Regions from separate parts of the Kitasatospora sp. NPDC094019 genome, predicted to be linked through region 2. Evidence: riboswitches for the same ligand, from Rfam matches in the RefSeq annotation. Region 2 holds a riboswitch; each other region holds the start of a gene.
What was found. Region 2 has a riboswitch for cobalamin ahead of ACIQ9P_RS13150 (HoxN/HupN/NixA family nickel/cobalt transporter). Riboswitches for the same ligand answer to the same signal wherever they lie in the genome.
Positions count from the first base shown of each region.

Region 1: another riboswitch for cobalamin. It lies ahead of ACIQ9P_RS23890 (cobalamin biosynthesis protein); the one in region 2 lies ahead of ACIQ9P_RS13150 (HoxN/HupN/NixA family nickel/cobalt transporter).
Region 3: another riboswitch for cobalamin. It lies ahead of metE (5-methyltetrahydropteroyltriglutamate--homocysteine S-methyltransferase); the one in region 2 lies ahead of ACIQ9P_RS13150 (HoxN/HupN/NixA family nickel/cobalt transporter).

Region 1 covers NZ_JBIWIF010000010.1:285,758-289,016, forward strand. The annotation lists gene ACIQ9P_RS23885 (cobyric acid synthase) at 1-247, opposite strand, end outside; gene ACIQ9P_RS23890 (cobalamin biosynthesis protein) at 244-1,215, opposite strand; cobalamin riboswitch at 1,354-1,553, opposite strand; gene ACIQ9P_RS23895 (helix-turn-helix domain-containing protein) at 1,803-2,549, shown strand; gene ACIQ9P_RS23900 (alpha/beta hydrolase family protein) at 2,718-3,259, shown strand, end outside.
Region 2 covers NZ_JBIWIF010000005.1:166,713-169,971, forward strand. The annotation lists gene ACIQ9P_RS13150 (HoxN/HupN/NixA family nickel/cobalt transporter) at 1-1,113, opposite strand, end outside; cobalamin riboswitch at 1,145-1,338, opposite strand; gene ACIQ9P_RS13155 (ArsR/SmtB family transcription factor) at 1,422-1,811, shown strand; gene ACIQ9P_RS13160 (Fpg/Nei family DNA glycosylase) at 1,834-2,667, opposite strand; gene ACIQ9P_RS13165 (AAA family ATPase) at 2,786-3,259, opposite strand, start outside.
Region 3 covers NZ_JBIWIF010000002.1:584,535-587,793, forward strand. The annotation lists gene metE (5-methyltetrahydropteroyltriglutamate--homocysteine S-methyltransferase) at 1-1,698, opposite strand, end outside; cobalamin riboswitch at 1,861-2,099, opposite strand; gene ACIQ9P_RS07625 (hypothetical protein) at 2,172-2,513, opposite strand; gene ACIQ9P_RS07630 (hypothetical protein) at 2,714-3,259, opposite strand, start outside.

The sequences.
Region 1 (3,259 bases), on a different contig from region 2:
CGCCGGGCTTGAGCAGCACCGGGTTCATCGCCGCCTCCGGCTCGACCCGGGCGGCCTGCGCCTGCATCGCCTGGGCGCGGCCGATCTCGGCGCCGTCGGCGGTGACGAAGGAGTTCAGCGACATGTTCTGCGCCTTGAACGGCGCGACCGCGACGCCCTGGCGCGCCAGCCAGCGGCAGATGCCCGCCGTGACCACGCTCTTGCCGGCGTCCGAGGTCGTCCCGGCGACCAGCAGTGCCTTGCTCATGCCCGGTACCTCCGCTTCCTGTTCAGCGCCGCCCGCAGCAGCAGGTGCCCGGCGACGGTCGTACCCAGGGCCAGCGCGCCCACCCGCCGCGACAGCACGCAGGCCCGCTCGATGTCGTCCACCCCGACCGGCCGCAGGCCCTCGCCGAGGACCGGCCGGTGCTCGGTGCGCTCGCCGTACCGGAGCGTCCCGCCGAGCCGGACGCCGACCGCGCCGGCGAAGGCCGACTCGGCCTGGCCGGCGTTGGGGCTGGGGTGCGCGGAGCCGTCCCGCCGCCAGACCCGCCAGGCGGTGCGCGGTTCGGGCGCGGCGGCCACCGTCAGCAGCGCGGTCAGCCGGGCGCCCGGCCAGCCCGCCACGTCGTCCAGCCGGGCCGAGGCCCAGCCGAACCGGGCGTAGCGCGGGGAACGGTGGCCGACCATCGCGTCCAGGGTGTTCACGGCGCGGAACGCCAGCAGCCCCGGGGTGCCGGCCAGTGCGCCCCAGACCAGGGCGTTGACCACGGCGTCGGCGGTGTTCTCGGCCACCGACTCGACCACCGCGCGGGCCAGCTGCCGCTCGTCCAGGGCGCTCGGGTCGCGCCCGCACAGGTGCGGCAGCCGCTCCCGGGCCGCCGTCAGGTCACCGGCCGTCAGCGCGCGGCCGACGGTGCGGGCCTCCCGGGTCAGCGAGGTGCCGCCGAGCACCGTCCAGGTCGCGGCGGCGGCGAGGGCGGCCCGGCCGAGCGGGTGGCGGCCCAGCAGCCGGTCGGCGGCCACCGCCCCGGCCGCGACGGTGCCCACGCAGAGCGCGGTGAAGACGGTGCCGGCGGCGCGGTCGTCGCGCCACAGCAGCCGTTCGGCCCGGCCGGCCGCGCTGCCGAAGCCGGCCACCGGGTGGCCGCGGCGCGGATCGCCGAACCGGGCGTCGGCCAGGTACCCGGCGACGGCGCCCGCGCCGAACGCGGCGGCCCGGGTCAGCGGGCGCACGACGAGGTGCGCGACGAGGCGCGTGACGAGGTGCGCGGCGCGGCCTGCGGTGGGGTCGGGGTCGGGGCCGGGGAGAGGTCCCGGCCCGGCGGGGCAGCCTGCATCGCGTGCGTGTCCTCACTCAGGGTCCGCGCCCTGGATCGACGTACCGGGGGCGAGAGTCTCCTGGCTCCCGGGTCGGACGCGCTTCCGGGCCTTCCGGCGGCCGCTGACGGCCCTCCGTGGCTGAACTCCGGTCGTGCTCCCCGGTGACAGTGGCGGGACCGCGCCGGACTCGCACCGGCTTCCTCTGCTTGCCTCCGTAATGGCTGAAGGATCCCATCACGGGCCCGAAGGGGGAGTCAACCGAGGTCGCGGAGGGGTTGGTCACACGCCGGTGCCCTCCCGCCGACCCCCTCCGGGGCCGCGGCGCCGGACGCTCCCGACGCCCGGCGGCCCGCCGTTCCCCGTCGCTACCTCCGAGGCCGCCCGCCGCCGGACCGCGCCCCGCTGTGCGATCCTCCACCGCCGCCGGGCGGCGCGCCCGCCCCGCTTCGTGCGTTCGTCGGCTGGGGCGCCACCCGGCGCCGCGCCTACCGTCGGGACCCATGCGACCCCAGCGCCCCCACCTCTTCCCGCGTCCGGTCCGGTCCGCCCCCTCCGCCCCGCCGCCCCCGGTGCCGTTCTCGCCCGCCGCCGCCCGCGCCCACCGCGCCGCCCTCGGCCTGACCCCGGAGCAGGTCGCCGAGGGGATGGCCGCGCACGGCGTCCGGCTGCTGCCGGCCCACGTGATCGGCTGGGAGCACGGCGGGCCGCCGCCCGGCGAGGAGGAGTTCCTCGCCCTGGCCCGGGCGCTCTGGTGCCCGCCCGAGCAGCTGATGGGCGTCCGCCCGGAGAGCCTGCGGGACTTCCGGCTCGCCCGCGAGCTGACCCCGGACGGCGCGGCCCGCCGGATCGGCGTCCCGGCCGGGGAGTACCGGCGGGCCGAGGCCACCGGGCGCTGGGACGGCGACGCGGGCCCGACCGCCGCGCTCGCGCACGTACTGGGCCTGACGCTCCGGGAGCTGGTCGCGGCGACCGGCCGCGGCGCGGAGCTGGAGCGGCGGCTGCGGCGCTGCGTCGACGGTCGCTGGCAGCCGCAGGCCGGCGCGATCGGCCGGATCGTGCCGGTGGACCGGGCGGACCTCGACGCCGTCCTGCCGGTGCTCCAGGACGAGCGGCAGGTGCCCGCCCACTGGGGGTCCGGCGGCTGGGGGCCGGCCGGGGGCCCGGGCGGGCCGTCCGCCGCCGAGGTCCCGCCGGTCGAGCGTTTCTGGGCCCTGCTCGCCGGACGGGAGCCCGCGATCCCCGTGTGATCCCCCGTCGGTTCTGGCACTCTCGTTCCGACGGTCCGGTGCGACCTTCCTCACGTGGCAACCCGTACGGCCGTGTCCTGCTGGCCCGGCCGGGCTCCGGCCGGTGGACTGGGCGGTGACGTGGGTCCGGACACCGGTAGGCCCAGAACCGAGCAGCGGGGAGCGAGTATGCGTTGGGGAATCGCGGCCACCGTGGCCGCCGCCGCGGTCGGTACCGGGGCCGCCGTCCTGGTCATCGGCCGCCGGGCCTCGGAGCGGATGGTCCGCCCGGCCGGGGCCGCCCGGGAGCGGACCGGTCCGGTGGTGGTGCAGAGCCTGGGCGCCGGGCGGATCACCTTCACCCGGAGCGCGGCGAGCGAGCGCCCCGGCCGCTGGGCGGTCGAGTGGGGGGAGGACGGGCACGCCGTCGTCGAGGAGGTCCTGCACCGCGACGAACGGGGCGTCACCCGCCGGCTGACCCGGGCCGACCGGGGCACCCTCGCCCCCGGCACCGAGGTCCGCTTCACCCCCCGGGTGTACCTCGGCGACCCGGCCGAGGCGCTCGGTCTGACCTTCGGCGAGACCGCCGTCGAGGGCGAGCTCGGCGCGCTGCCCGCCTGGTGGCTCGACGGCAAGCGCGGTACCTGGGTGATCCTGGTGCACGGCCCGGACGCCGACCGGAGCCAGGTCCTGCCCGCCCTCCCGGTGCTGCACCGGCTCGGCCTGCCCGC
Region 2 (3,259 bases):
GGCCGGGGTCGGGACGGGGGCCCACTTCCGTTCGACGCCGGCGAGGCGCCAGTAGGCGATGGCGGCGGCCCAGACGACGACGAACAGGGCGACGATGGCGTAGCCGACGTTGTCCAGGGTGATGTCGGCGATCCAGCCGGTCACGGGGTCGGTGAGGTCGAGCTTCTCGTGCAGGACGCCCACCAGTTCGATGGTGCCGATGACGAAGGCCACCGCGATGGACAGTCCGGTGATGGTCAGGTTGTAGTACACCTTGCGCACCGGGTTGGAGAACGCCCACTGGTAGGCGAAGTTCATGAAGGTGCCGTCCAGGGTGTCGAACAGGCTCATCCCCGCCGCGAACAGCAGCGGCAGGCAGACGATCGCGTACCAGGGCAGGCCGGAGGCCGCGCCGGAGCCGGCCATCACCATCAGGGTGACCTCGGTCGCGGTGTCGAAGCCCAGGCCGAGCACCATGCCGACCGGGAACATCTGGCCGGGGCGGGTGATCGAGCGGGTGGCCCGGTTCAGCACCCGGGCCAGCAGGCCGCGCGAGTTGAGGTGGTCCTCCAGCTCGGCCTCGTCGAACCGGCCCTCCCGCATCGAGCGGAAGACCTTGAGGATGCCGAACAGCGCGGCCAGGTTGAGCGCGCCGATCAGGTAGAGGAAGACCCCGGAGGCCGAGGTGCCGACCACTCCCAGCCACTGGTGGGTGGCGGAGTCGTCGTCCATCAGGGTGCTGGCCAGCTGCGCGCCGCCCGCCACCAGGGCGGCCATCAGCACCACCATCGAGGAGTGCCCGAGCGCGAACCAGAAGCCGACCGAGACCGGCCGCTTGCCGTCCGCCATCAGCTTCCGGGTGGTGTTGTCGATCACCGCGATGTGGTCGGCGTCGAAGGCGTGCCGCATGCCGAGGGTGTAGGCGGTGATGCCCAGGCCCACCCCGAAGACCTGGGTTCCCACCTCGTACTTCTCCGGCGCGACCAGGAAGATCAGCGTGCCGAAGGCCACCACGTGCATGGCCAGGATCACGCCCATCAGGCCGGCCGTCCGCACGGTGTCCTCCCGCCGCCAGCGGAAGGTGGGCAGGGGGGCGGGCGCCGCCGGGGCGGCGACGGTTTCGGGCAGGGTCATCCTGGGATCACGCTCCAGCACCTCGTGGAAATACCTCGTGAGATGCCGCGGCCGATCTCCTGGCTGACGGGGCTCCCGTACCCGCCTTCCCAGGCGCGCGAGGCGCCCAGTGGCGACGTGGGTACGGACACTTCCCCCCGATCACAGTGGCGAGGGCCGCTCCGGACTGGGACCCCTGAGGATCCGTCACCGGTCTTCCCGAACACCACGGCGGGGAACACCGTAGGTGGCGGAGCACGACCCTTGCAAGGCTGCGCACCTGCGCAGGTGTCCAGGATCACAGCGCCCCGCCTGCGAGAATGGCCCGCATGCATCTCGTACCGGCCGACCGCGCGGGCCACCGCACCATCGACGGGCACCGGGTCTGCGAGGCCATCGCGGCGATCGGCGACACCGCCCGCGTCCGCTCCTGGGCCGAGCGCTTCTCGCTGCTCGCCGACCCCGGGCGGCTCGCCCTGCTGCTCGCGCTGCACCGCACCGGACCGCTCGCCGTCACCGACCTGGCGGTCGCCACCGGCATGCGCGACCCCGCCGTCTCGCAGGCCCTGCGGCTGCTGCGGACGGCCGGGGTGGTGAGCGGCGAGAAGGAGGGGCGCGTCGTGCGCTACCGGCTCGTGGACGCGGACCTGCGCCCCCTGCTGGACGCCTGCGCCGTCGACGCCCCCGCCCATCCGGAGCACGACGCCGCGACCGGCTGACCCGGTCCGGCCGGAGGGCCGGTCAGCGGGCCGGGGTGCCGGCCGGCTGGCAGGACGGGCACCAGAACAGGTTGCGGGAGGCGTGCTCCTCGGTCCGGACCTCGGTGCCGCAGACCAGGCACGGCATCCCGGCCCGGCGGTAGACGTACACCTCGCCGCCGTGGTCGTCGACCCGCGGCGGGCGGCCCATCGCCTCGGGGGTGTGCTCGGGGCGCACGGTGTCGATCCGGCCCGCGCCGACACCCTCGCGCATCAGCACGACCAGGTCGGCCCAGATCGCGTCCCACTCGGCCCGGAGCAGCTCGCGTCCCGTCCGGTGCGGATCGATACCGTGCCGGAACAGCACCTCGGCCCGGTAGACGTTCCCCACCCCGGCCAGCACCTTCTGGTCCATCAGCAGGGCCGCCACCGTCGTCCGGCTGGCCGTCATCCGCCGCCAGGCGGCGTCCGGGTCGGCGTCGGACCGCAGCGGGTCCGGCCCGAGCCTGGCCGCCACCGCGGCCTTCTCGGCGCCCGTGATCAGCGCGCAGGTGTTGGGACCGCGCAGGTCGGCGACGTGCTCGTCGTTCTCCAGCCGCAGCCGCACCAGACCGACCGGGGGCGGTACCGGACCGTCGCCGATCGCGCCGAAACCGAAGCCCCCGTAGAGGCCGAGGTGGATGTGCACCCAGGCGTCCTCCCCGAAGCCGAGGAACAGGTGCTTGCCGACCGCCTCCGCCGCCTCCAGCTCCCGCCCGTCGATCAGCTTCGCGCCGTCCGCGAACCGCCCCTGCGGACTGCTGGCACGGACCGCCCGGCCACCGAAGGCACGGTGGTTCTCGGCGGCGAGGCGGTGGATGATGTGGCCTTCCGGCACGGGCGCGGCTCCCCCCGGTGGAACGTTCAGGACCCGTCCATCATCGCAGTCGGCACCGACAGGCCCCGCCCGCCCGCGGGCCCGGAACCGCCCGGCCGCCCGCCGCCGTCCGGGCCGCTCAGCGCACCGGGATGCCCATCAGCCGGGCCAGGATCACCCGGTCCAGCTCGGCCGCGGTGGCGGCCACGTCGAGGTGGGAGTTGTCGATGATCGGCAGCCCGGAGTTGTACCAGCCGGCCATCCGGCCGTGGATCCGGGCCACCTCCTCGTCGCCCAGCCGGCGGTTCCCGCTGCGCCGGGCGTTGCGGTGGAGCACCGAGTCGAGGCTCGGCAGCAGCACCACCGGGATCATGCCGGGCCCGATGTGCCGCTTCCAGCCGCCGAGGCCGATCGCCGGGCGGTCCGGGAAGACCGCGTCGTCGATGATGCAGGAGATGCCGTTGGCGAGGTAGTTGCGGCAGGCGAAGCCACAGGTCCGGCGGGCCAGCCGGTACTGCGCCTCGGAGGCGTTGTTCCAGCCGGACTGCGGGTTGGCGAAGCCGGACTGCACCCACTCCCGGACGTCGTCGAGGCTGATGTGGGCGGTCGGGCT
Region 3 (3,259 bases), on a different contig from region 2:
CATGCCCTTGACCGGGCGGTCCGTCAGGTCCTGGGCGTAGCGGAACCAGTCGACGGTCATCGGGTGGGGACGGGAGATGTCGCCGGCGAGGACCGGCGGGCGGACGTAACGGGTGCCGTAGGACTGCACCCAGCCGTGCCGGGTGGCGAGGTAGCCGGTGAGCTGTTCGGCGAAGTACTGGACCATGTCGTTGCGCTCGGGCTCGCCGTGGACCAGGACGTCCAGGCCGGCCTTCTCCTGGTAGGCGATCACCTCGCGGACCTCGGCCTCCATCCGCTCCCGGTACGCGGCGGAGTCGATCCGACCGGCGGTCAGATCGGCCCGGGCGACGCGCAGTTCGGTGGTCTGCGGGAAGGAACCGATCGTGGTGGTGGGCAGCAGCGGCAGGCCGAGGCGGGCGCGCTGGGCCTCGGCCCGCACCGGGTAGGGCTGGGCGCGCCGGGCGTCGGCGCCGGTGACGGCGGCGACCCGGTCGCGGACGGCCGGGGCGCGGGTGATCGGCGACGTGGCGCGGGAGGCGAGATCGGCACGGTTGGCGGCGAGGTCGGCGGTGATCGCGCCGGTGCCTTCGCGCAGTCCCCGGGCGAGCAGGGCGGTCTCGGCGGCCTTCTGCTTGGCGAAGGCGAGCCAGCGGGCGATCTGCGGGTCGATGTCGCGTTCGGTGGTGGCGTCGATCGGTACGTGCAGGAGGGAGCTGGAGGGTGCGACGTCGACGCGGTCGGCGAGGCCGAGCAGGGTCGCCAGGGTGGCGAGGGACCTCTCCAGGTTGTTGATCCAGATGTTGCGGCCGTCGACGACGCCCGCGACCAGGCGCTTGCCCGGCAGACCGCCCACGGCGGCGAGGTCGTCGAGGTTGGCGGCGGCGGGGCCGGTGAAGTCCAGCGCCAGGCCCTCGACGGGAGCCTTGGCGAGGATCGGCAGGGCTTCGCCGAGACGGTCGAAGTAGCTCGCGACCAGCAGCTTGGGCCGGTCGGTGAGGGCCCCGAGCTCGCGGTAGGCGCGGGCGGCGGTGTTCAGTTCGGCCGGCGTGCGGTCCTGGACCAGGGCGGGCTCGTCCAGCTGGACCCACCGCGCGCCGGCAGCCTTGAGCGCGGCGAGCAGTTCCGCGTAGACGGGCAGCAGTCGGTCGAGCAGGGTGATCGGCTCGAAGTCGGCGGCCACGCCCGGGGCGGGCTTGGCGAGCAGCAGGTAGGTGACCGGACCGACCAGCACCGGGCGGGCGTCGTGGCCGAGCGCGAGCGCCTCGGTGAGTTCGCCGACGGCCTTGGCGGAGTCGGCGGTGAAGACCGTGTCGGGGCCGAGCTCGGGCACCAGGTAGTGGTAGTTGGTGTCGAACCACTTGGTCATCTCCAGGGGCGCGACGTCCTGGGTGCCGCGCGCCATGGCGAAGTAGCCGTCGAGCGGGTCGGCGTCGACGGCGGCCCGGTGGCGCAGGGGGATCGCGCCGACGGCGACGGTGGTGTCGAGCACGTGGTCGTACAGCGAGAAGTCCCCGGTCGGGACCTCCTCGATGCCGGAGTCGGCGAGCTGCTGCCAGTTCCCGCGGCGCAGGTCGGCGGCCGTGGCCAGCAGCGCCTGCGCGGTGACCGCGCCCTTCCAGTAGCCCTCGATGGCCTTCTTGAGCTCCCGGTTGCGGCCCTGGCGGGGGTAGCCGTGGACGGTGGCCCGGGTGGCCGCGGCTGCGGACTTCGTGGTCAAGGGACTCTCCTTCGCGAGTCTTGCTCCTCAAGTGCCCGGTGACGGGACGAGGGCGCGAAGGGACGACGAGCCGGACGGCGGCCGCCGTGGACGGGCGTGCCTGAACCGCCTGCTGTGGTCGCCGACCCGCCCTCGAGGTCATCGGACAGCCGCCCGCGGATCCTCCGGGGGCGGGCAGCGGGCAGGTCTTCGGACTCGCGGGCACACCCGTCCTCGTCGAGGACGGGTACCTACTGGCCGTCGCTTCCCGGGTCCGGCTCGGACCCAGTGCGTATGACGGCGGTCGTTCCCGCTCACCGCTGCGGGGCAGTCCCGGACTGGCCAGTCGAATGGCGTCACCGGGTTCCCTCTTACGACGTCCTGCCTGGCGGGCAGGACGAACCAGCTACAGGGGCCAGCGTAGACGCAGACCGTCGCCCCGGGCAGCCCGTTCCACCATTCTGCCCACTGGTTGAGACCGCGTTCGGCCTGGTTCAGGCGGTCCGGTGGGTCCGGCGGCGGGCGGAGAGGCGGCGGGCCACGAGGACGGTGGCGACCGCCGCGGCCGCGAAGAGCGCCGTGTTGGCCGCGATCCCCGCGTCCGTCAGCCAGGCGGGGTCGGAACTGTCGGGCAGTCGCGTGGTGGCGAACAGGCCGCCCACGCCGGTCAGCAGCCCCCGGACGACGTAGACCGCCACCAGGGCGAGCAGACCGATCGGCAGGGTCAGGACGACGGCCGCGAGGTAGAAGCGGCCGTTCTCGGTCGCCCCGCCCAGCGCGGCCGACACCGTGACCAGGGCGACGTAGCACGCCGCCGCCCAGTTGGAAGCCCTCATGTGGATCCGTCCCCCTGTGTGTGTTCGCCGGTGCGGCCGGGCCGCACGGTGATGGTCCTCGCTGCCGCGTGTTCCCGCCACCCCGGCGGAACGAGCGGTTGGCCGAGGGTCCCCGGTAGCCGGTAGCCGGTAGCCGGTAGCCGGTAGCCGGTAGCCGGTAGCCGGTACCCGGGGACCCTCGGCCCGTGGTGCGTCCCGGATCAGCTGCCGTAGCGCAGCGAGACGGTGTCGCCCACGTTGACCGTGGTGGCGCGGGCGGCGGCGGTGGCGGTGCCGCCGTCCAGGCTGACCTTCCAGGTGGACGGGCCGCTGTTGGCGGTGCCGTTGATCGCGGTGACGGTACCGGTGCCGGTGGCCGGGGTGACGGAGGTGACGCAGCCGCTCGGCGTGGCGGTGGCGGCGGCGTCGAGGACGTCGCCCAGGGTGACGGTGCTGCCGGTCGGGGTGAGGGTGACGGCGCAGACCTTGGGCGTGGCGGTGCCGTTGTCGACGACGAGGGCGAGGCGGGCGGCGGTGCCGGCGGTGAAGGCGGTGGTGGCGGCCCACGCCGGTTCCCCGGCCGCGGTGGGCGCCGGCGGGGTGGCGGTGAAGCCCGCGCCCGCGACGGCCCGCAGGCCGTCGACGGAGGCGTAGGAGGAGGGGCTGGTGTCGGTGGGCAGGTACTTGAACCCGCCACCGGGCTTGAACTGCTGGGCGATCAGGAAGTCGACCGGGGTCTTGCCGGTGCCGCTGGTGAAGTCGGTGCC